Regions from separate parts of the Shewanella sp. POL2 genome, predicted to be linked through region 2. Evidence: predicted binding sites of a transcription regulator. Region 2 holds the regulator's gene; each other region holds the start of a gene.
What was found. The regulator MetJ, encoded in region 2, represses methionine synthesis genes. The targets are predictions, from matches to a motif close to TAGACGTCTAGACGTCTA.
Positions count from the first base shown of each region.

Region 1: msrA (peptide-methionine (S)-S-oxide reductase MsrA) is a predicted target of MetJ. The motif match lies at 4,294-4,311, and genes of this name have one in related genera.
Region 3: metK (methionine adenosyltransferase) is a predicted target of MetJ. The motif match lies at 2,665-2,682, and genes of this name have one in related genera.

Region 1 covers NZ_AKZL01000067.1:3,467-10,837, reverse strand. Annotated here, with positions in the region: gene ybfE (LexA regulated protein) at 1-1, opposite strand, end outside; gene SHEWPOL2_RS16090 (DUF2788 domain-containing protein) at 13-234, opposite strand; gene SHEWPOL2_RS16085 (alpha/beta fold hydrolase) at 336-1,112, opposite strand; gene seqA (replication initiation negative regulator SeqA) at 1,407-1,958, shown strand; gene pgm (phosphoglucomutase (alpha-D-glucose-1,6-bisphosphate-dependent)) at 2,028-3,680, shown strand; gene msrA (peptide-methionine (S)-S-oxide reductase MsrA) at 3,802-4,281, opposite strand; gene astE (succinylglutamate desuccinylase) at 4,560-5,594, shown strand; gene SHEWPOL2_RS16060 (thiamine pyrophosphate-dependent dehydrogenase E1 component subunit alpha) at 5,757-6,935, shown strand; gene SHEWPOL2_RS16055 (alpha-ketoacid dehydrogenase subunit beta) at 6,939-7,371, shown strand, end outside.
Region 2 covers NZ_AKZL01000097.1:5,348-12,718, reverse strand. Annotated here, with positions in the region: gene phsA (thiosulfate reductase PhsA) at 141-2,423, shown strand; gene SHEWPOL2_RS18890 (4Fe-4S dicluster domain-containing protein) at 2,436-3,002, shown strand; gene nrfD (NrfD/PsrC family molybdoenzyme membrane anchor subunit) at 3,005-3,949, shown strand; gene SHEWPOL2_RS18880 (sulfite exporter TauE/SafE family protein) at 4,082-4,825, opposite strand; gene metJ (met regulon transcriptional regulator MetJ) at 4,933-5,247, opposite strand; partial or broken gene metB (cystathionine gamma-synthase) at 5,460-6,624, shown strand; gene SHEWPOL2_RS18865 (bifunctional aspartate kinase/homoserine dehydrogenase II) at 6,636-7,371, shown strand, end outside.
Region 3 covers NZ_AKZL01000056.1:2,998-10,368, reverse strand. Annotated here, with positions in the region: gene SHEWPOL2_RS14840 (EAL domain-containing protein) at 1-551, shown strand, start outside; gene SHEWPOL2_RS14835 (hypothetical protein) at 544-885, shown strand; gene SHEWPOL2_RS14830 (hypothetical protein) at 892-1,341, opposite strand; gene metK (methionine adenosyltransferase) at 1,471-2,622, opposite strand; gene tkt (transketolase) at 3,099-5,093, shown strand; gene epd (erythrose-4-phosphate dehydrogenase) at 5,222-6,238, shown strand; gene SHEWPOL2_RS14810 (phosphoglycerate kinase) at 6,371-7,371, shown strand, end outside.

The DNA.
Region 1 (7,371 bases), on a different contig from region 2:
TGTTCTTATTGTTTAACCGATGCCTGAACCTTCCCAAGACATCTGGATAATACCTTTTGCAATAAACCCGGCGCAGCCGAGAAATAACACTAACCAAACAATAAATCGACCGAATTTCGGTACGTTACCTTGTTTTAGCACATCGTGGATGGCCATGCCGATAAAGAAAAATATCGCGGCAAAAAACAGGTTCAAGCCGATGGTCTCAATTTGTTCCATGTACTGAGATAACATACTTTCTTAGTCCTCTAGAGTGTTCTAAGGCTAAAAGAGGCGCGAATATATCACATCAACAAGGTGTCGGCTATATGATTTAGGTCGAGAATCGTTGTCATTTACACCGTGTGTTTGTCAATAAATTCAGACACAATCCGGTTAAAAATGGTAGGTTTTTGCGCATGTAACCAATGGCCACACCCTTCAAGGGTTTTTGCTTGCGCCAATGGGAATTGCGTCATGATGGCATTTCTATGTTCACCAGTGACATAGTTTGAGTCTCCTCCGCGGATAAAGAGGCTGGGGCCGTGGTAAGTTTGGCGCTTTTCTTCTACAAGATTATGCCAACCAATTATATTGGGATAACACGCTTTTAAGCCGCTTAAATTCATTTTCCAACGAAATCCTGTCTCAGTCCGTTGCAAATTTTTGAGAAGAAATTGGGCTGTCGCTTCATCAATGCCGCTATGGGTTAAATGGGCCAAGGCAAAACGGCGATCGGTGTGGCCTTCAAGTGGCAAACTTTCGAGTGCGGCAAATACCGCATCATGGCGTGGCTGATAAGCAACTGGGGCAATATCAGCGGCAACCATGCTGATGATGCGTTCTGGATAGGCTAGGGCCGTTGCCATGGCAATTTTCCCACCCATGGAATGTCCCATAATATGCACGCGCTCAAGCTTGAGATCATCGAGTAAATCCACCATCGCTTTCGCTAAGCTTGGGTAATCCATCTGTTGCCAATGTTCACTTAAGCCGTGATTAGGTACATCAACGCGGATGACTTGATGATGGGTTTCGATAACTTGACCTAAGCCTTTAAGATTATCTAAATTGCCAAAGAGACCATGGATAAGGAGGACAGCTTCTCCTTGACCAGAAGATACAAAATTCATGGAATAGCCTGTGCTATGGTACCTAACGTTGCGCGAATTGTGCCTTCAATGCGTTAAGTTTGACAAGTCTTGTGGCGGTTTTGAAATTAAGAACCTTCAACTTGCTGGCTTTTTCAGCGATTAACATCGTTGTGCTAATTTGATGTGCGATTTCACGCATTTTTAGATTAATGATGCTTTATCAGATTGATAGAGATAGATACACTGAGGCAACGATCGCACAGATCCTTTGCTAGGATCGCCTGTGGTGCACTTTTTCGGTAAGCCTATCGAATAACAAAGGATAATAAGGTTATGAAATACATCGAAGTGGATGAAGAGCTCTATCGTCATATTGCCAGCAAAACGGAACGTATTGGTGAGAGTGCCTCTGATATTCTCCGTCGATTACTCGGCCTGTCCGTCGATGCGGTTGAACAGTCACAGCCACAGTCTATCAGCCAACCGAGTTTAGAGGTGGTAACGCCTGAGCCACAGAGCGTTCCGCAAGTAGAAAGCTTCGAGTCTGTCATCGATTTTAATCAATTGGTTGATGAACATAAGTTAGAACAACAAAAAGGCGCGGTGGGCCGCTTCTTATTTTTGCTCGAGAGCTTGTATCAACTTAACAAAGCCCAGTTTTCGCAAATTTTACAGATCCAAGGGCGCGATCGTCTCTACTTTGCGCGCTCTCGTGAGGAGTTACTCAAGGCTAGCGCCACCGCAAATCCGAAGGAAATCGGTAATACCGGATTTTGGGTAACGACCAACAACAATACTGCAAAAAAACGGACAATTTTAGCCGAGGCCTTGGTGCAATTGGGCTGTGATGCCCAAATCGCCAACGGCATTGCCGAACGCGTATAACGACTTATCGACGCCGCAATGATGCGGCGTTTCCATTTAATAACCGATTTTCCAGTAGGAGAGGATCAGGTGGCAATACATCAACGGGCAGGACAAACCGCGAGTCAGACGGATCTGGTGAATATTCCAAAGCTGATGAGCCATTATTACAGCATCAAACCCAATGTGGATGCTGCCGAGCAGCGTGTGACATTCGGGACCTCAGGCCATCGCGGAACTGCATTTCAAGGGAGCTTTAACCAAGACCATATTTGGGCGATTACCCAAGCCGTTGTCGATTATCGCCAATCGGTGAATATCGAAGGCCCGCTGTTTTTAGGTATCGATACCCACGCTTTATCTTATGCGGCTTACGTGTCGGCGATTGAAGTGTTAGCGGCCAATAAGGTGACTGTGCATATCCAGCAACATGATGGTTTTACGCCAACGCCTGTGGTGTCACATGCGATTATTTGTGCAAATCGCGAGGCGGCACTAAGTGGTGCCGCGTTAAGCGATGGTTTGATTATTACGCCATCCCACAATCCACCGCAGGATGGTGGGATTAAATACAATCCACCCCATGGTGGCCCTGCTGAAGGTAATATCACTGCGTGGATTGAGTCCCGCGCAAATGATTACCTGCGCGCAGCGCTCAAGGGCGTTAATAAGCTCGCTTATGCAGATGCATTGGCTTCGGGTTATGTGCATGCCATCGATTTGATCTCCCCATATGTCGCGGATTTAGTCAATGTGGTCGATATGCATGCTATCGCTAAGGCTAAACTTAAGCTGGGTGTCGATCCATTAGGCGGCTCCGGTATTCATTATTGGGCACCGATTGCCAAGCACTATGGCATTGATATCACTTTAGTTAACGATAAGGTCGATCCAAGCTTCAGCTTTATGTCATTGGATAAGGACGGCAAGATCCGCATGGATTGCTCTTCTCCCTATGCGATGGCAGGTTTACTGGCCCATAAAGAATCCTTCGATTTATGTGTGGGTAACGATCCTGACTACGATAGACACGGCATCGTGTGTCCGGGCACCGGGCTGATGGACCCCAACCACTATTTAGCAGTAGCGATTGATTATCTGCTAACCCACAGACCAGAGTGGAGCGATAGCTTAGCCATTGGTAAGACATTGGTATCGAGCGCGCTTATCGATAAAATCTGTGCCTTCCATGGCAAAAAATTACTCGAAGTCCCCGTTGGCTTTAAGTGGTTTGTCGATGGATTAGCTGAGGCAACCATTGCCTTTGGCGGTGAGGAGAGTGCGGGCGCCGCGTTCCTGCGCCGTGATGGCACGACTTGGTGTACTGACAAGGACGGTTTTATTTTAGTGCTGCTCGCAGCCGAAATGCTTGCGGTCACAGGTAAAACGCCGGGGCAACGCCATCAAGAATTAGTGGCGCAATTTGGTCAAAGCTTCTACAAGCGTATCGACAGCCCAATTAGCCTTGAGAACAAAGCCAAATTTGCCAAGCTTAATGCCGAGACCTTAAACGCCACTACGCTGGCGGGTGAGAACATTGAGGCTGTATTGACCCATGCACCTGGCAATAATGCTTCAATTGGTGGCATTAAAGTGACCACGGCCAATGGTTGGTTTGCTGCGCGGCCATCGGGCACTGAGGCGTTATTCAAGATTTACGGTGAGAGCTTTATCAGTGAGCAACATCTTGCCGATATCATTAAGGACGCACAAGCCCTGATCGATAAGGCCCTCAGCGCCTGATTTAGCGTTTACGCATTCTTTTTACCGATAAAAAAACGCACTCATTGAAATCCTATGAGTGCGTTTTTATTTGCAGCGATTGTAAGATCAAATTATTCAGGTTTGAGCTGAATCGCTAAGCCTAGTACTCGATATGGCAACTCGGTAAGTTATTCTTATCGATATAGTTTTGATGATATTCCTCTGCCACATGGAATTGCTGTAACGGCACAATCTCAGTGACGATATGACGCAATCCCCAACGACCTGAACGGGCAAAGGCCAGTTTTGAGGCTTCTGCCGCCGCTTTTTGCTCACGATCATGGAAGAAAATGGTACTGCGGTATTGAGTACCAATATCGCCGCCCTGCATATTGAGCGTGGTCGGGTTGTGGTTTTTCCAAAACACATCCAGTAACTCGTCGTAGCTGACAATCGCAGGGTCAAATTCTACTTGCACGACTTCAGCATGGCCTGTCTTACCTTTTTTGACTTCCTCATAGGTGGTCGCTTCGTTATTGCCACCCATATAGCCGCAGGTCGCGTTGGTCACGCCGTTGACTTGTCTAAAGAAATACTCCACGCCCCAAAAACAGCCGGCACCGAAAGTTGCTAACGCCATGATAAATCCTGATAGAAGTCTAGATGGCTAAGGATTGTGATAAAACTCATGCCTAAAAGCAAGTGTGTCGACAAAATTAATCCTATGTCGACCAAATGCGGCTAAGATGCTGTTGTTTTGCCGCGAAATGCGCTTGTTTGACCAGAATGACAGAGTAACGGCCCAAAAACTTGTGTTAGTATGGATGCGCTTTTTAAGGCGGGTAGCGATAAGTGCCATGAAACAGGCAGTTATTGCCATCACTCCCGTCTTTAACACGCTATTATAAGGAGAATTCTGTGTTACAAGCTCTGTTAGATTCGAAGGATTTTCTCGCGCTGACCCTCGCTAATCCTGAAACCCTCGGAGAGGAGTTTAGTTTCGCCTTAGGGGAACATACTCGAGTCGAGGTGTGGGACACGGGCGTCATCGTTTTTGAGCCTGCACAAGCCCAAGGTAAGGATGTCATTCTCTCCTGCGGTGTCCACGGCAATGAAACCGCCCCCATCGAACTCTGCAATACCTTAATCAAACAGCTTCTCCAACAAAAAATCATCGCCAAACAACGCACGCTCTTTCTTATTGGTAACCCTTTAGCGATTAATAACGGCACTCGCATTATCGACGAGAACATGAATCGTCTGTTTAGTGGCGAGCATTCAAATCCACCGGGATTAGTGAATCCTGAGCGGGTGCGGGCGAAAAAATTAGAAGCCTATGTTGACCGCTTCTTTAAGGGCGCAGCCTCAGGGCGCCAGCGAATTCACTACGATTTACACACGGCGATGCGGGCGTCAAAACACGAAAAGTTTGCGATTTATCCCTATCGTCCCGGCCGTGCTTACAGCGCCGAGCAAATCATGTTTTTAGCGGCCAGTGGCGTCGATACTGTGTTATTTCACCATGAGCCGACAACCACCTTTAGCTATTTTTCCTCCGAGCAGTATGGCGCCGATGCCTTTACCATAGAATTAGGTAAGGTGTATCCCATGGGCCAAAACGATATGACGCGTTTTATTGCCGCCCAAGAGATGTTTATGCGCCTTATCACAGACAAACCCTTAGCGCTTGAGCCATTCTCAGCGGATAAGGTGAATCTGTATCAAGTGTGTCGGGTGATTAACAAACATTTTGATGATTTTGAATTTACCTTCGCGACCGATGTCGAAAACTTCAGAGCTTTCCCTAAAGGCTTTGTATTGGCCCGAGAGGGTGGACAGGAAATTAAAGTCGAACAGGAATTTGAAGCGATTGTCTTCCCCAATGCCAAGGTGCCCATCGGCAATCGCACTGTGATTTGCCTGATCCCTTCAGTCGCGCCAGATGTTCGCTAGTTTTGTAAAGCATTATATACATGCCCACAGGGGATTAGTTGTCGTTTGAACTGTGCCAACGGTTGATAGGTAGTTTACGTTAACGTAATGTTCATCCGGCATATTCGTATAAATTAGGCGCAGTGGTTCTTCTGCTGCGTAACGAGATAACAAGAGCACAATATGAGCAAAGCAACACTCAACACTGATACAGTGCACCGTGTCGGCTTCTTGGATAAGGCATCGCTTCACATTCCTATCCTTCGAATTCTACAAGCAGACGGCACTACCTATGAAACCGCGGTTTTGCCTGTAATAGATGAAGCCTTAGCCACCAAAATTTACGATACTTGCGTATTCACGCGGGTACTCGATGAACGTATGCTTGGCGCACAGCGTCAGGGACGGATCAGCTTCTATATGACCTGCACCGGTGAAGAAGCCGCGATCGTCGGTAGCGTGGCCGCACTTGATCAAGAAGATGTGATCCTCGCGCAATACCGTGAACATGCAGCGCTACGTTATCGCGGCTTTACCACTGAACAGTTTATGAACCAAATGTTCAGCAATGAGAAGGACTTAGGTAAAGGTCGCCAAATGCCAATCCACTACGGCTGCGCGGCGTTAAACTACCAAACCATCTCATCGCCATTGGCCACTCAAATCCCGCAAGCGACAGGTGTCGGTTATAGCCTGAAAATGCAGGGCAAACGTAATGTTGCTGTCTGTTATTTCGGTGAAGGCGCTGCATCTGAAGGCGATTTTCATGCCGGATTGAATATGGCGGCGGTGTTAAAATGCCCCGTGATTTTCTTCTGCCGTAACAATGGTTATGCCATTTCTACCCCAACCGAAGAGCAATTTGCCGGTAACGGTATTGCCAGCCGCGGTGTGGGTTACGGTATGCACACCATTCGCGTCGATGGCAATGATATGTTGGCTGTTTTGGCTGCAACTCAACAAGCGCGCGCCTATGCGATTGAACATAATGCCCCCGTGTTGATTGAAGCAATGACTTATCGTCTGGGCGCCCACTCATCTTCTGACGATCCTTCAGGCTATCGCTCAAAAGAAGAAGAGGCGAAATGGCAACAACACGATCCAGTCAAACGCTTTAAGTTGTGGCTGATTAATAAAGGCTGGTTAGCCGAGGCCGATGATGCCCAGCGTTACGAAAAGTACCGTGAAGAAGTGTTAGCCGCCGTTAAAGTCGCGGAAAAATTACCTATCCCTATGCTGGATGAGATTATTGAAGACGTGTACGACAAGCCAACGCCAGCGCTTAAAAAGCAACTGAGCGATCTTAAAGAACACATCAAAAAATATCCGCAATCCTATCCCAAAAGTGCAGGGAGGCTATAAGCCGTGGCAGAAATGAATATGTTACAGGCCGTCAATGAGGCCTTGTCAATCGCCATGCAAGCTGATGAGCGCATGGTGGTGTTTGGTGAAGACGTTGGCCACTTTGGCGGCGTGTTTCGCGCAACTTCTGGTTTGCAGGAAAAGTTTGGTCGCAGCCGCTGCTTTAACACGCCACTGACTGAGCAAGGTATTGCGGGTTTTGCCAACGGGTTAGCCTCTAATGGTATGACTGCCGTAGCGGAAATCCAGTTTGCTGATTACATCTTTCCGGCGTTTGACCAGATCGTAAACGAGTCGGCTAAATTCCGTTACCGCAGCGGTAATGAGTTTAATGTGGGAAGCCTGGTGTTCCGTACACCCTATGGTGGTGGTATTGCAGGTGGTCACTATCATTCACAATCGCCAGAAGCCTATTTTACCCAAACCCCAGGCTTAA
Region 2 (7,371 bases):
GCCAGCGCGTCTTAGGGCATTGGCATTAATAACTAAAAACCTGTGAGCAAATTTAGTGTTTCACCGCAGTGGTGACCCAAAGCCTAAGTTTGCGTGTGCCAATTGGTGCATAAGGGTGGATGAGTGTGATGGAGGTAACCATGATTGAGCTTAATAGGCGAACCTTTTTAAAGGGCGCAGGGGCCAGCGGTGCAACATGTGCATTAGCTAGCTTATTGCCGGGCAGCTTAGCGGCATTAGAGAGTAAGCAGCTAAAGGGCATGGGCAAAGAAATTGCCAGTATCTGTGAGATGTGTTCAACCCGCTGCCCGATTTCAGCGCGGGTGATTGAAGGTAAAAACGTCTTCATTAGCGGTAACAAGGCAGCTAAAGCTTTTGGCGGTAAAGTCTGTGCCCGTGGTGGTGCTGGCCATAGTTTGCTGTACGATCCACAGCGGATTGTTAAACCGCTAAAACGGGTTGGCGAGCGTGGCGAGGGTAAATGGGCGGAAATCAGTTGGGATGAAGCCTATCAACTGATTGCCGATAATCTTACTAAAATCAAGCAAGCTCACGGCCCTGAGGCGGTGGCGTTTTCCTCTAAATCCGGTTCGCAAGAAAAACACTTATTCCATCTCGCCACAGCGTTTGGCAGCCCAAATACCTTTACCCATGCATCTACTTGCCCAGGTGGTTATGAAATTGCCGCCAAGGCCATGTTTGGCACTAAGGTGAAACGCGATTTAAGTAACTCAAAATACATCATTAACTTCGGCCATAACCTGTACGAAGGCATCAACATGTCCGAAACCCGTGGCATGATGGCAGCGCAAATGGATAAAGGCGCTAAGTTGGTGGTGTTTGAGCCAAGATTCTCTATCGTCGCCGACAAAGCCGATGAGTGGTATGCAATCCGTCCCGGCACCGACGTAGCGGTCGCTTTAGCGTTATGTCATGTCTTGATTGAAGAAAATCTTTACGACAAGGCCTTTGTTGAGCGTTATGTCGAAGGCTTTGACACCTTTGCCGCCGAAGTAAAAGCCTATACCCCTGAGTGGGCCGAAACGATCTCCGATGTGCCCGCCAAAGATATTCGCCGTATTGCCCGTGAATATGCGGCTAAAGCGCCCCATGCGGTGGTGGATTTTGGTCACAGAGCCACCTTTACCACCGAAGAGTTTGAAATGCGCCGCGCGCTTTACGCTGCCAACATCTTGATTGGTAACATCGAGCGTAAGGGCGGGATCTACCTGGGTCAAAAGCCTGGCGATTATAACAAGCTCGCCGGTGAAAATGTGGCCCCCGTGCTGGGTAAGCCCGGCGTAAAAGATATGCCAAAGCCTGAGGCAAAACGTATCGACCAAGTGGAAGAACAGTACGCCATGATGTGGTCAGCGGGCGGGGTTTATCAAACCGTCCTCGATGCGACCTTAAGCGCGGTGCCTTATCAGTTACATGGCTGGGTGATGTCCCGTACTAACCCAATGCAAACCATGACCGACAGAGCGCGTGTGGTCGAAGCCTTGAAAAAGCTCGACTTTGTTGCAGTGTGCGATGTGTATATCAGTGAAACCGCGGCCTATGCCGACGTGATTCTACCTGAGTCTACCTACCTTGAGCGCGATGAGGAAATCGCTGACAAGTCCGGTAAAAACCCTGCCTACTATGTGCGCCAACGGGTAGTCGAAACCTTAGGTGATACTCGTCCTTCATGGCAAATCTTTAAAGATATCGGCCATAAGCTAGGGTTGAGTGAATTCTATCCATGGGAAAACATGGAGACCCTGCAACTATTGCAGGTAAACCGCGACACAGAGCTGCTGCGCCGGATCAAAGACGAAGGTTTTGTCAGCTTCGGTAAGCCGATTATGTTGCGTGAACCTAAAATGGTCGCCGAATTTACCAAGGCCTATGCCAATGCCAAACCTGCGGATGAAGACGGCACCTACGGCAGTTTACTCAGCTTTAAAACCCCAAGCGGCAAGATTGAATTGACCTCCGCCAAGGTTGAAGCCATGGCGCCAGGACGCGGCGTCATTAAATTCCGCGAAGTGCAGCTTAAAAAGCCAAATGAACTCTACTTTATCCAAGGTAAGGTGGCGGTGCATACCAATGGCGCGACCCACAATGTGCCCATGCTGGCAAATTTGATGTCGGATAACGCTGTATGGGTTCACCCAGATACCGCGAGCAAATTAGGTATCAGCAATGGCGACCCTATTCGCTTAACCAGCAGTGTAGGTACAGAGGAAGGTCATGCGTTAGTCACCCCGGGCATTCGCCCCGATACCGTGTTTGCTTATATGGGCTTTGGTTCTAAAAACAAAGAGTTGGTTAGAGCGACAGGCAAAGGTATCCACTGCGGAAACTTATTGCCCCACGTTACCGCGCCTGTGTGTGGCATGACGGTACACACCACTGGCGTCACGCTGGCAAAACGCTAATTGGAGGCTCAAATGACGAAAAGATATGTGATGGTGCACGATGAGAACAAGTGCATCGGCTGCCAAGCCTGTAACGTGGCTTGCCGCAGTGAAAACGGCGTACCAGAAGGGGTGACCCGTTTGCAGGTGAGAGTCGAAGGGCCGTATGGCGAAATGCCCAATCTGCACTTTAAGTACCACAGGGTGTCTTGCCAGCAGTGTGAAGATGCGCCTTGTGTGAAGGTGTGTCCAACGGGTGCGGCCTATGTGGGCGAAGATGGCATTGTCTCCATCCACGGCGACAAGTGTGTGGGTTGTATGTACTGCGTGGCGGCGTGTCCCTACAAAGTGCGTTTTATGAATCCCGAAACCAAAGTGGCTGACAAGTGTAATTTCTGTAAGGACACGCGTTTGGCCCGGGGTGAAGAGCCTGCCTGTGTGACTGTGTGCCCGACCGATGCCTTGGTGTTTGGCGATGCTAACGATCCACAAAGTGAAGTGGCCACACTGCTCAACACTAAGATCACTTACCAAGATAAGACCCATTTAGGCACTAAACCTAGGGTATATCGCGTTCCTACCAAAAGAGGGGGGATTTGATTATGAACAATACTTGGGGCGATATGGCGCAATATGATCCCGTCACTTGGCACTGGGTCATCGCCGTGTATTTGTTTATGGCGGGTTTATCCGCCGGAAGTTTGCTGATTGGCATTGGTTTGCGTTGGTTCAATCAAGAACAAACACAAGTTGAGAGCAATATCCTCAAGGCCGCAGCAATTATTGGCCCTGTGGCAATCAGCTTAGGCTTGGCTTGTTTAGTGTTTGATTTAACTAAGCCTTTCCACTTCTGGTTGATCTTAATTAACTACAACTTCCAGTCCGTTATGGCGATTGGGGTATTAGCGCTGCTGGCTTACTCACCCTTGGCATTTGCCTACGCGATTTTAGTATTGCGTGACGATTTGCCAAAGTGGGGCTTAGGTTTCCTCGCGCCTATCGCTAAGCTGCTGATGCCCTTTAGAAAGCTGATTGAAGTGCTGTTGTTTGTCCTCGCCATTGGTGTGGGCGCTTACACAGGCTTCTTAATCTCGGCGATGAATGCCTATCCGATGCTAAACACTGCGGTATTGCCTGCACTGTTCTTGGTATCGGGTTTATCAGCGGGTGCGGCGGCCAATGCGGTGCTGGCGCTGGTAATGTTCAAAACCGATAGCCACGACAAGACCTTAGCTAAAATGCATGGCTTAGAGCTGCCAGTGATGGCAATCGAAATCATGTTCCTGTTTATGTTGTTCTGCGCCTTGTACTTTAAGGGCGGTGCGGCGGCTGCGGCACTGGCATCACTCACCTCTGGCGTGTGGGCAAGCGTATTCTGGATTGGTGTCGTGGGGATTGGCTTTGGTGTGCCATTGCTGTTTATGCTGCTTCCCGCAGCGACTCGCCACACTAAGGGCGCAATGATTATGGTGGCCTGTGCCAGCTTAACTGGCGTGCTCGCCCTGAGACACTTTATTGTGTATGCAGGCCAAAGTTACTTAAGCTAACGTATTGATGCTAGCGCACTAAGCATCACTTAAATGCGATTAAGTGATGCTCGAATGGATGACAACTCGTATCCACAGCAACAAAAAGCACCGTTAAACGGTGCTTTTTTTATGGCTGCGATTGGCATGAGGTTATTGCGGTAATAACTCAATCACTGATTTGACCGTGAGCACTAAGGCGCTGATAGCGCAGAGGGCTAAGGTCGCCATCTTGGTCTTATGTTTATCCACATTTCCCACCAGTTTGCCCGCCACGAGATAGCCTAAAAAGACCGAGGGCAATAGCATTAGCGACAGCCAAAAGTGCTTGATTTCGAGTAGGCCCGTCACCCCAAGAATCGCCAAGGCAATGGTCGAACTAAAGATAAAGAAGGCCGATAACGCCGCGCGAAACTGCGAAGCATCCTTACCCGCCAATAAAATCGCCATCGGAGGGCCACCAATGGCGGCGATATTGCCAAAGATCCCCGAGACGACTCCCGCGCCAAACAGAGTCGCTTTGTTCACCGGCAGACTGAATTTATACAAACTGAGCACCACGGCGACTGCCACAATGGCTGCAATCGCCAGACCAAGAATCGGCTGCGGCGCAAACAGTAATAGGCTAGCACCGATAAAGCCACCGGGCACTCGACCGATGAGCGCGTATTGCAAGCCATTGAATTCTAAATGGCCGCGTTCACGCAATAGGGTGAGTAGCGCGATGGAAAATCCCATCACAATCACGGGGGCAGGCACTAATTGGGGATCGACGATATACAGCAACGGACTGGCGACCACGGCTAAGCCAAACCCAATCAGACTCTGGGTGAGGGCACCTAAAAACACAATCACAGACGCGATGGCAAGCGTTTGTGGATCGATCAAGGAGAACATAGGATTCCATCAAAACAAAATAGGGATCGTTACTTTAACCCACCACGCCGGATGAGCATTAACGATCCCTAATAATTAGTTACGGCAGGATTATGGACGCTTAAGCGTTATTCCATGTCTTCCCACTCGATCCCCATTTCGTCCATCAACCGCTTCGCTTCAGCGGGGATGCTGTCTGGGCACTCTTTCGACAGATCGGCATCATCAGGCAGAGGCTGGCCGGTGTAGGCATGCAAAAATGCTTCGCACAACAGTTCGCTATTCGTTGCGTGGCGCAGGTTGTTGACCTGACGACGCGTACGTTCATCCGTGAGGACTTTTAGCACTTTGAGCGGAATAGACACAGTAATTTTCTTTACTTGTTCATTCTTCTTGCCATGTTCAGCATAGGGGCTGATGTATTCCCCATTCCATTCAGTCATTGACTCACCTGTTATAACGCTAAATTCGGGGCAGATTTTAAACCCTTACAGATTACAGTCAAATTATTGCTACTATTTCTTAGCGATTGCAAACAGATTTCTTTATGTTTAGACGTCTAAACGTCTTAACGCCTATTGACGATACCACTGGGCTTAGGTACATTTAGACGTCCAGACATCTCTATCAGTCTACCGAATTTAGGAGTCCACCCATGGCAGAGCGTCAATTAGCCACATTGGCAGTGCGTCAGGGTATCGAAAGCGATACTCAATATGGCGCCGTGGTGCCGCCAATTTACCTGTCGACGAATTACGCCTTCGATGGTCATAAAAATCCGCGCGAATTTGATTACAGCCGTTCCGGCAATCCTACCCGCAGCATCTTAGGCGATGCCTTAGCTAAGCTGGAAAAAGGCGCAACCGGTGTGGTGACCTGCACTGGCATGGCCGCCATTACCTTAGTCACCACGTTGCTTGGTCCAGATGATTTACTGGTGGTGCCCCACGACTGTTATGGCGGTTCTTACCGCTTATTCACCAACCTAGCGAAAAAAGGCCAATTTAAATTGCTGGTGGTCGATCAAACCGACAGCCAAGCACTTGCGCAGGCCATCGCTCAGCAACCTAAAATGGTGTGGATTGAAACCCCATCCAACCCTTTGCTGCGGGTGGTTGATATTGAGGCTATCGACAAGGCGAGCCACGGTGTGGGCGCGTTAGTGGTAGTGGACAACACTTTCCTGTCACCGATTTTTGCAGCAACCGCTATTACTCGGCGCCGATATCGTTATCCACTCCACCACTAAATACATTAATGGCCATAGCGATGTGGTGGGCGGCGCGGTGATCGCCAAAGATCCCCAAATTGGTGAGACCTTACATTGGTGGTCGAACACCTTAGGCTTAACCGGTAGCGCGTTTGATAGTTATCAAACCCTGCGCGGCCTGCGTACTTTAGCCGTGCGCATTCGCGAGCACCAAAACAATGCCCAGCGTATTGTGGAGTTACTGACTAGCAGCCCAGTGGTGAGCAAAGTGTATTACCCAGGCCTTGTGGATCATCCCGGCCATGCCATTGCCGCCAAGCAACAAAAAGGCTTTGGCGCTATGCTGAGTTTTGAGCTTAAGGGCGGCGAGGCCGAAGTGGTCGCCTTTTTAGATGCCTTAAGTTTATTCAGCGTGGCTGAGAGTTTAGGCGGCGTCGAGAGTCTCGTAGCCGTGCCCGCGACCATGACCCACAGGGCGATGGAGCCGCAGGCGCGTTTTGAAGCTGGCATTAAAGACACCCTATTACGTTTGTCGGTTGGTATTGAAGATGCCGACGACTTAGTTGCAGATATTCAAGCAGGATTGGCCGCCGTAGCGGCTTGTCAGTAGAGGAATAATAGATGGCACGTTGTCACTTACATAAATTTGGTGGTTCCAGCTTAGCCGATGCCGATTGTTATCGCCGAGTCGCCCATATTCTGTTAACCCATGGCCATAGTGATGATCTGGTGGTGGTGTCTGCCGCGGGTAAAACCACTAACTTTTTATATAAATTATTGTCCCTGCGCGATAGCAACCAATTATGGCAAGAAGAATTACAAGTTCTTATCAGCTATCAGCAAGGCTTGATTGAACAGCTGTTATCCAACGAGCAAGCGCGGGATTTACGCGAGCGTTTAACCACAGATAAAGCTCAGTTAATCAGTCTATTATCTTTAGATGTACGCAATGATTACCAAATTAACCATGTGGTGAGTTTTGGTGAGCGTTGGTCGGCGCGCCTGATGGCAGCGCTGCTGCGTGAATCTGGCGTGGCCGCAAGCCATGTGGATGCCTGCTCGATTCTCGTAGCCGATGAGGCCGCCGTGCCGCAAATTCGTGTGCAAGAATCCCGCGCCAAAGTGCAAGCCTTACTGGCCGCACACCCTAACGAGCGCCTAGTGATCACCGGTTTTATCTGCGCCAACGAGCGTGGCGATACCTTGCTATTGGGTCGCAATGGCTCTGACTTTAGCGCCAGCCTAATTGCTAGCCTTGCCGACATTGAGCGCGTGACCATTTGGACCGATGTGGAAGGGGTGTTCAACGCCGATCCCAATAAGATCAACGATGCCAAGTTACTGAAAAGCATGTCAC
Region 3 (7,371 bases), on a different contig from region 2:
TTGTAATTAATACCGTTGCAGAAGATCTTGCTCGTTGGGCATTAGAGGGCTTTTTTCCTAAGGTCAGTATCAATATTGACCCAAATAACATCACCGATAGTCAATTATTAGCGATTATGAATGATAGATTAGGTAGTGTTGCTCATCAGGTCGAAATTGAGATGTTAGAATCGGCATTCATGTTGGATATAAGCCGCATTGATAGCAGTATCAAACAGCTTAAGCAGTGTGGTTTCCGTTTTTGGTTGGATGATTTTGGTACTGGGTTTTCGAGTTTAAGTCTACTGAGTCGAATCAATGTCGATGGTATTAAGCTAGATCGCAGTATTCTCGCCAATGCCAGTGAGCCTAAAGGTCGTACTTTATATCTGCAAATTTGCAAGCTTTGTAGTAGTTTAGGTTTTAGCTTGACAGCTGAGGGGGTTGAAACCCGTGTTGAAGCCGAGTTTGTAAAAGAAGCTGGTGTTGCTTATGTGCAAGGTTGGTTATATGCCAAGGCAATGCCAGGACCCGATGCTAAAGCCTTTTGGTTGGAGATAAATGGTGAGTAAATCCTTGGTCAATATCTTGTTGGCTAACTATGCCCAGACTAGTTTATCGGCGTGGGACAACCTGCGCGTATTATTATCCGAGTGTGCCTTGCTGCAATGTGAGGCCCGAGGATTTGAAGTCGATTGCGACGATAGTCGCCCCCATTATTGGTTACAGATTGAAGATTGTTGGCTCGATTGCGGCCGCACCAATGCTTACAGTGCGGCTATAGTATGTTTAACGCCCGAGGTCGTTCAAGGTGCAAGGATAATTGGCGAACAAGAGTGTGCACTGTTATCCGCCGCGCAGATAAATCTGCTGTGTATGCAAAACGCCCATTTTGACCATTGTTAATCTGGATCACAGGATTAACCATTTCCCCGTCGGGTAATTTCCTTGATAGCCAAAAGGAAGCCGTCCCTGCAAGTACCAGGCTAAACGTTCTTGTGTGAAGTCGCATAGCGTGACTTCGGCTAACAATAAGGTGGCTAAGGTTTCGGCATCATCTGCGACTAGTGCGCAAATCTCGGCAACGGGCATTATTTTCCACGTTTCCAGATAGGCGGTTTTCGCTATTTGAGCGACGATTTCGCTAGAGACTTGGGGCTTTAATCTGTCGGCTTGTTGATGGTCGCTAACACATAAGCTTTCATAGGGTTCAGTGTAGGGCGGTTCGAAAAAACGGTCGGGATCCCTTTCAAGGCAAGTGGCTATGTCTTCTAGGCTACCTAAGGTGTTGGCCATGGGCTCGTAATGGCCCACTTTGTTCGCCCAAGAACAGGATTGGAGTTGTGCGATTAACGGCTTCATTGAGTCTCTGTCTTTTGCATAGAGTAAAAGCCATCTTGCTGAGAGGAATGGAGTTAGGCAATACATCCTAAGCATAAAAAAACCGCCATTAGGCGGTTTTTTCTTGTAAAAGCATGAGCTTAATGTAGATTACAGACCTGCATCGGCGCGCAGTGCGTCAGCTTTATCCGTCGCTTCCCATGGGAACTCGCTGCGGCCAAAGTGACCATAAGCGGCTGTCGCTTGGTAAATTGGACGAGCTAAGTTCAACATCTCAGTCAGGCCGTATGGACGCAGGTCGAAGTGTTGACGGACTAACTTGATTAAGACTTCTTCAGATACTTTACCCGTACCGAAAGTCTCAACACTGATAGAAGTCGGTTCAGCTACACCGATAGCGTAAGACACTTGGATCTCACAACGGTCTGCCAGACCCGCTGCTACGATGTTTTTCGCAACGTAACGGGCAGCGTAAGCAGCACTACGGTCAACTTTTGATGGGTCTTTACCAGAGAATGCACCACCACCGTGACGCGCCATACCACCGTAGGTATCCACGATGATCTTACGACCGGTTAAACCACAGTCACCCATAGGACCACCGATCACGAAACGGCCAGTTGGGTTAATGAAGTATTTAGTGTCCTTGCTCAGCCATTGTGCTGGCAGAACTGGTTTGATGATGGTTTCCATCACGCCTTCAATCAAATCCGCTTGAGCGATATCAGGGCTGTGTTGGGTAGACAATACGATCGCATCAATACCAACAATCTTGTTGTCTTCGTAGGCGAAGGTCACTTGGCTTTTCGCATCTGGGCGTAACCATGGCAGGGTGCCATTTTTACGCACTTCTGATTGACGCTTCACTAATGCGTGGGCATAAGTAATAGGTGCTGGCATCAGAATGTCAGTCTCGTTGCTGGCATAACCAAACATTAAACCTTGGTCGCCGGCACCTTGCTCTTTTGGATCTGCGCGGTCAACACCCTGGTTGATGTCCGGTGACTGTTTACCAATCGCGTTTAATACGGCGCAAGAATCGGCATCGAAGCCCATATCTGAATGGATATAACCAATTTCACGAACCGTTTTTCGGGTAAGCTCTTCAATATCAACCCAGGCAGAGGTGGTCACTTCGCCACCTACTAATACCATGCCAGTTTTGACATATGTTTCGCACGCAACGCGCGCTTTAGGATCTTGGGCCAGAATCGCGTCTAGCACAGCATCAGAAATCTGATCTGCAATCTTATCGGGATGACCTTCTGAGACCGACTCAGAAGTAAACAAGTGCTTTGCCATAGTAGGAAAATCTCGTCGTTAGCAATCAAACGTGTAGAAGCATCTACATCTAGACGGCTATTTTAGTGGAAATTCATCGCCATGACACCCCCAAAGCTAAATATTTCTGTACTTAGTGAGGTAAATCTCAGCTTTAAAATTTGAACTAAAAAGCGTTTAAGTTAATTAACTTTTTGAAAATTATAATTAAAAACTATAATCACTCTCTGCAAACCGTTGGGTAAACTTGGAATCGTTGCTGTTTTCCCATCACGGACTCTTTAAGGTTAATGACACTGAGTGATTGTCATTGCGAGTTTAGTACGATGTTTTGGCTTGAATAGTTCATCTTTAAGCTATTTTTTTATCGTAAAAAGTCCCATTGGGAGTGCGAAGACAAGATTGTGGTGAATTTTCGTTTGCGTCGCTTCGCTATGTAGGGGAAAATATGCATCCAAATTGCCCGCTAGACCCCCACAAATTAAGCAGGAGAGAGCATGCCTTCCCGTAAAGTACTCGCCAACGCAATCCGTGCGTTAAGTATGGATGCAGTTCAAAAAGCAAACTCAGGCCACCCTGGCGCCCCAATGGGCATGGCAGATATTGCGCAAGTGCTGTGGAATGATTTCCTTAAGCACAATCCGAACAATCCGAAATGGGTAGATAGAGATCGTTTTATCCTCTCTAACGGTCATGGCTCTATGCTGATCTACTCTTTATTACACCTCACGGGCTACGATCTGCCAATGGATGAGCTGAAGCAATTCCGCCAGTTACATTCTAAAACCCCAGGTCACCCAGAATATGGTTACACCCCAGGTGTTGAAACCACCACGGGTCCATTAGGTGCGGGGATCAGCAACGCTGTGGGTATGGCGATTGCAGAAAAAACCTTAGCGGCACAGTTTAACCGTGAAGGTCACGAGATTGTTGACCACTACACATACTGCTTCCTCGGCGATGGCTGCTTGATGGAAGGTATTTCCCACGAAGCGTGTTCTCTGGCTGGTACCTTAGGCCTAGGCAAACTGATCGCATTTTGGGATGACAACGGCATCTCTATCGACGGTCATGTTGAAGGCTGGTTTACCGATGACACGCCAAAACGTTTCGAATCATACGGCTGGCATGTGATTGCTAACGTAGATGGTCACGATAGCGATGCGATTCGCGCGGCTATCGAAGCGGCTAAAGCGGTCACCGACAAACCAACCATGATCTGCTGCAAAACCATTATCGGTTTTGGTTCGCCAAACAAATCTGGCAGCCACGATTGCCACGGCGCGCCATTAGGTGATGCGGAAATCGCCGCGGCCCGTGAATTCTTAGGCTGGCCACATGCGCCATTCGAAATTCCTGCCGACGTATACGCTGGTTGGGATGCTAAAGAAGTGGGAGCAGCCCGTGAAGCGGCATGGAACGATAAGTTTGCCGCTTACGCGAAAGCTTACCCAGAACTGGCTGCTGAATACGAGCGCCGTGTACTGAAAGGTGAATTACCAGCCGATTTCGAAGCCAAAGCACAAGCCTTTATCCAAGAATGCCAAGCCAAAGGCGAAGGTATTGCGAGCCGTAAAGCGTCACAAAACGCGATTGCAGCCTTTGGCGCTATGCTGCCTGAACTGTTAGGCGGCTCAGCAGACTTAGCGGGTTCTAACCTCACCTTGTGGGCAGGTTCTAAAGGGATTCAAGACGATCCAGCGGGTAACTACGTGTACTACGGTGTGCGTGAATTCGGTATGAGCGGCATCATGAACGGTGTGTCTCTGCACGGTGGTTTCATCAACTACGGCGCGACTTTCATGATGTTCATGGAATACGCACGCAACGCTGTACGTATGTCTGCACTGATGGGAATTCAAAACATCTTCGTTTACACCCATGACTCTATCGGTCAAGGTGAAGACGGCCCAACTCACCAACCCGTTGAGCAATTAGCTAACCTGCGTATGACGCCAAACATGGCGGTATGGCGCCCATGTGACGCGGCTGAAACCGCAGTAGCGTGGAAAGCGGCTATCGAACGTCGCCATGCTCCAACATCACTGATCTTCAGCCGTCAAAACCTGAAGGCTCAAGCACGTACTGCTGAGCAATTAGCCAATGTGGCAAAAGGCGCTTACGTACTGCAAGACTGCGCGGGTACACCTGAGTACATTCTGATCGCTACTGGTAGTGAAGTGCAATTGGCGGTAGAAGCTGCTGCGGCCCTGACTGAACAAGGCAAACAAGTTCGCGTGGTATCTATGCCATCAAACACTGAGTTTGATAAGCAAGATGCTGCTTACAAAGAATCTGTACTGCCAAAAGCCGTAACTAAACGTATTGCTATCGAAGCGGCCCATACTGACTTCTGGTACAAGTATGTTGGTTTCGAAGGCACAGTTGTGGGCATGACTACTTTTGGTGAGTCTGCGCCAGGCAACGTGCTGCTGAAGCACTTCGGTTTCACCGTTGAAAATGTGCTGAACGCTGCAAAATCACTAGGCTAATTGTTTAGGTGATGGGATTACCGACAAAAGGTTAAACTTTTGAAAGGTTAATCTGTATAATGCGGCCTGCAATTGTTTGCAGGCCGTTTTTGTATATGCAGTATTGTTAAGAGGAAATAAAGACCTCAATGATCCGAGTCGCAATCAATGGTTATGGTCGTATTGGCCGCTCAATCCTTCGTGCTTTATATGAGTCCGGAAAACGCCAGCAAATCCAAATTGTCGCAATCAATGAGTTGGCTAAGCCTGAAGCCATTGTCCATTTGACCCAGTACGATACTACCCACGGTCGATTTCAGCCCAGAGTCAAATTAGTCGATGATCAGATGCTGATCGGCGATGACGCCATCAAAATTCTCCATGAACCTGATCCAGCCAAGCTACCTTGGCGCGAGATGGACATCGATATCGTCTATGAAGCGACAGGTGCCATTTTAGATCGACAAAGCTGCGAGGCCCATATCCACGCGGGTGCCAAACAAGTCTTAATCAGTCATCCTTCATCGGCCGATGTCGACGGCACAATCGTTTACGGTGTGAATCAAGAATTACTGCGCGCCGAGCATACAGTGGTCTCCAATGCCTCTTGTACCACCAACTGTATCGTGCCTGTGATTGATGTACTGGATAAACACTTTGGTGTGAAAAGCGGCGCGATTACCACCATTCATTCGGCGATGAACGATCAGCAAGTGATTGATGCCTATCATGATGACTTACGCCGCACCCGAGCTGCGGGTCAGTCAATTATCCCTGTTGATACTAAACTTGCCCGTGGTATTGAGCGGATTTTGCCGCACATGAAGGACAAATTTGAGGCGATTTCGGTGCGAGTGCCGACGATTAACGTTACCGCTATCGATCTTTCGGTAACATTAGATAAAACAGTGGATATTGCGACCGTCAATCAAGTGTTAGAATTGGCCGCCAATGGACGATTTAACGGCATCTTAGGCTATACTGACGAGCCGCTGGTATCCTGTGATTTTAACCATGATCCGCGCTCCAGTATTGTCGATGGCACCCAGACTCGGGTGAGCGCAGGGCAGTTGGTTAAACTGTTGCTGTGGTGCGATAACGAGTGGGGCTTTGCCAATCGCATGTTAGATACCAGTTTAGCGATGATTGCAGCTAAACAAAGCTGAAGATAAGAATTGATACCAATGGGTTAAAGCGTAGTGGCCAATTCGACGGGATGTCGAGTGCCGAATCGCCATCTACACTAACCGATTGATGAAAAACCAGTTTGTTTTTTGATTATAAAAGGAAGCGTTACCATGGCAATTATCAATATGTCAGATTTAGATCTCCAAGGTAAGCGAGTGCTTATTCGTGAAGATCTCAATGTGCCTGTCAGCAACGGCGTCGTCACCAGTGATGCACGTCTGCGTGCCTCACTCCCCACTATCGAGTTAGCCCTTGCCAAAGGTGCAGCGGTGATGGTGATGTCTCACTTAGGTCGTCCAACCGAAGGTGAGTACAACAGTGAATTCTCCATGCAACCTGTAGTCGATTACTTGGCCAAAGCCCTGTCTTGCACCGTCCGTTTAGCGACCGACTATTTAGACGGCGTTGAAGTTGCGGTAGGCGAAGTGGTTGTGTTTGAAAACGTTCGCTTTAACAAAGGCGAGAAGAAAAACGATGAAGCGCTGTCAAAGAAAATGGCAGCCTTATGTGATGTGTATGTGATGGATGCTTTTGGCACGGCTCACCGCGCAGAAGCCTCAACGAATGGTGTTGGTTTACACGCCCCTATCGCCTGTGCTGGTCCATTACTGGCCCAAGAGTTAGATGCTTTAGGTAAGGCGTTAGATAATCCTGCTCGTCCATTAGTTGCGATTGTTGGTGGCTCTAAAGTGTCAACTAAGCTGACCGTATTAGAAAGTTTATCCGGCATTGTGGATCAATTAGTGGTTGGCGGTGGTATCGCCAACACCTTTATCGCTGCGGCGGGCCACAACGTGGGTAAATCCTTATACGAAGCGGATTTAATTGATGAAGCTAAGCGCTTAGTGGCGAACGCCCAAAGCCGCGGTGGCGATATTCCTGTGCCTACCGATGTGGTTGTGGCGGGTGAGTTTAGTCCAACGGCTGCTGCGACCTTAAAAGCAGTGAGTGAGGTTGGCGATAGCGACATGATTTTCGACATCGGTCCCGACAGCGCCGAAGCGTTAGCGAAAATCATTGAGTCTGCTGGCACTATCGTATGGAACGGTCCTGTGGGCGTGTTCGAATTCGACCAATTCGGTGAAGGCACTAAGCGTATCGCGCAAGCTAT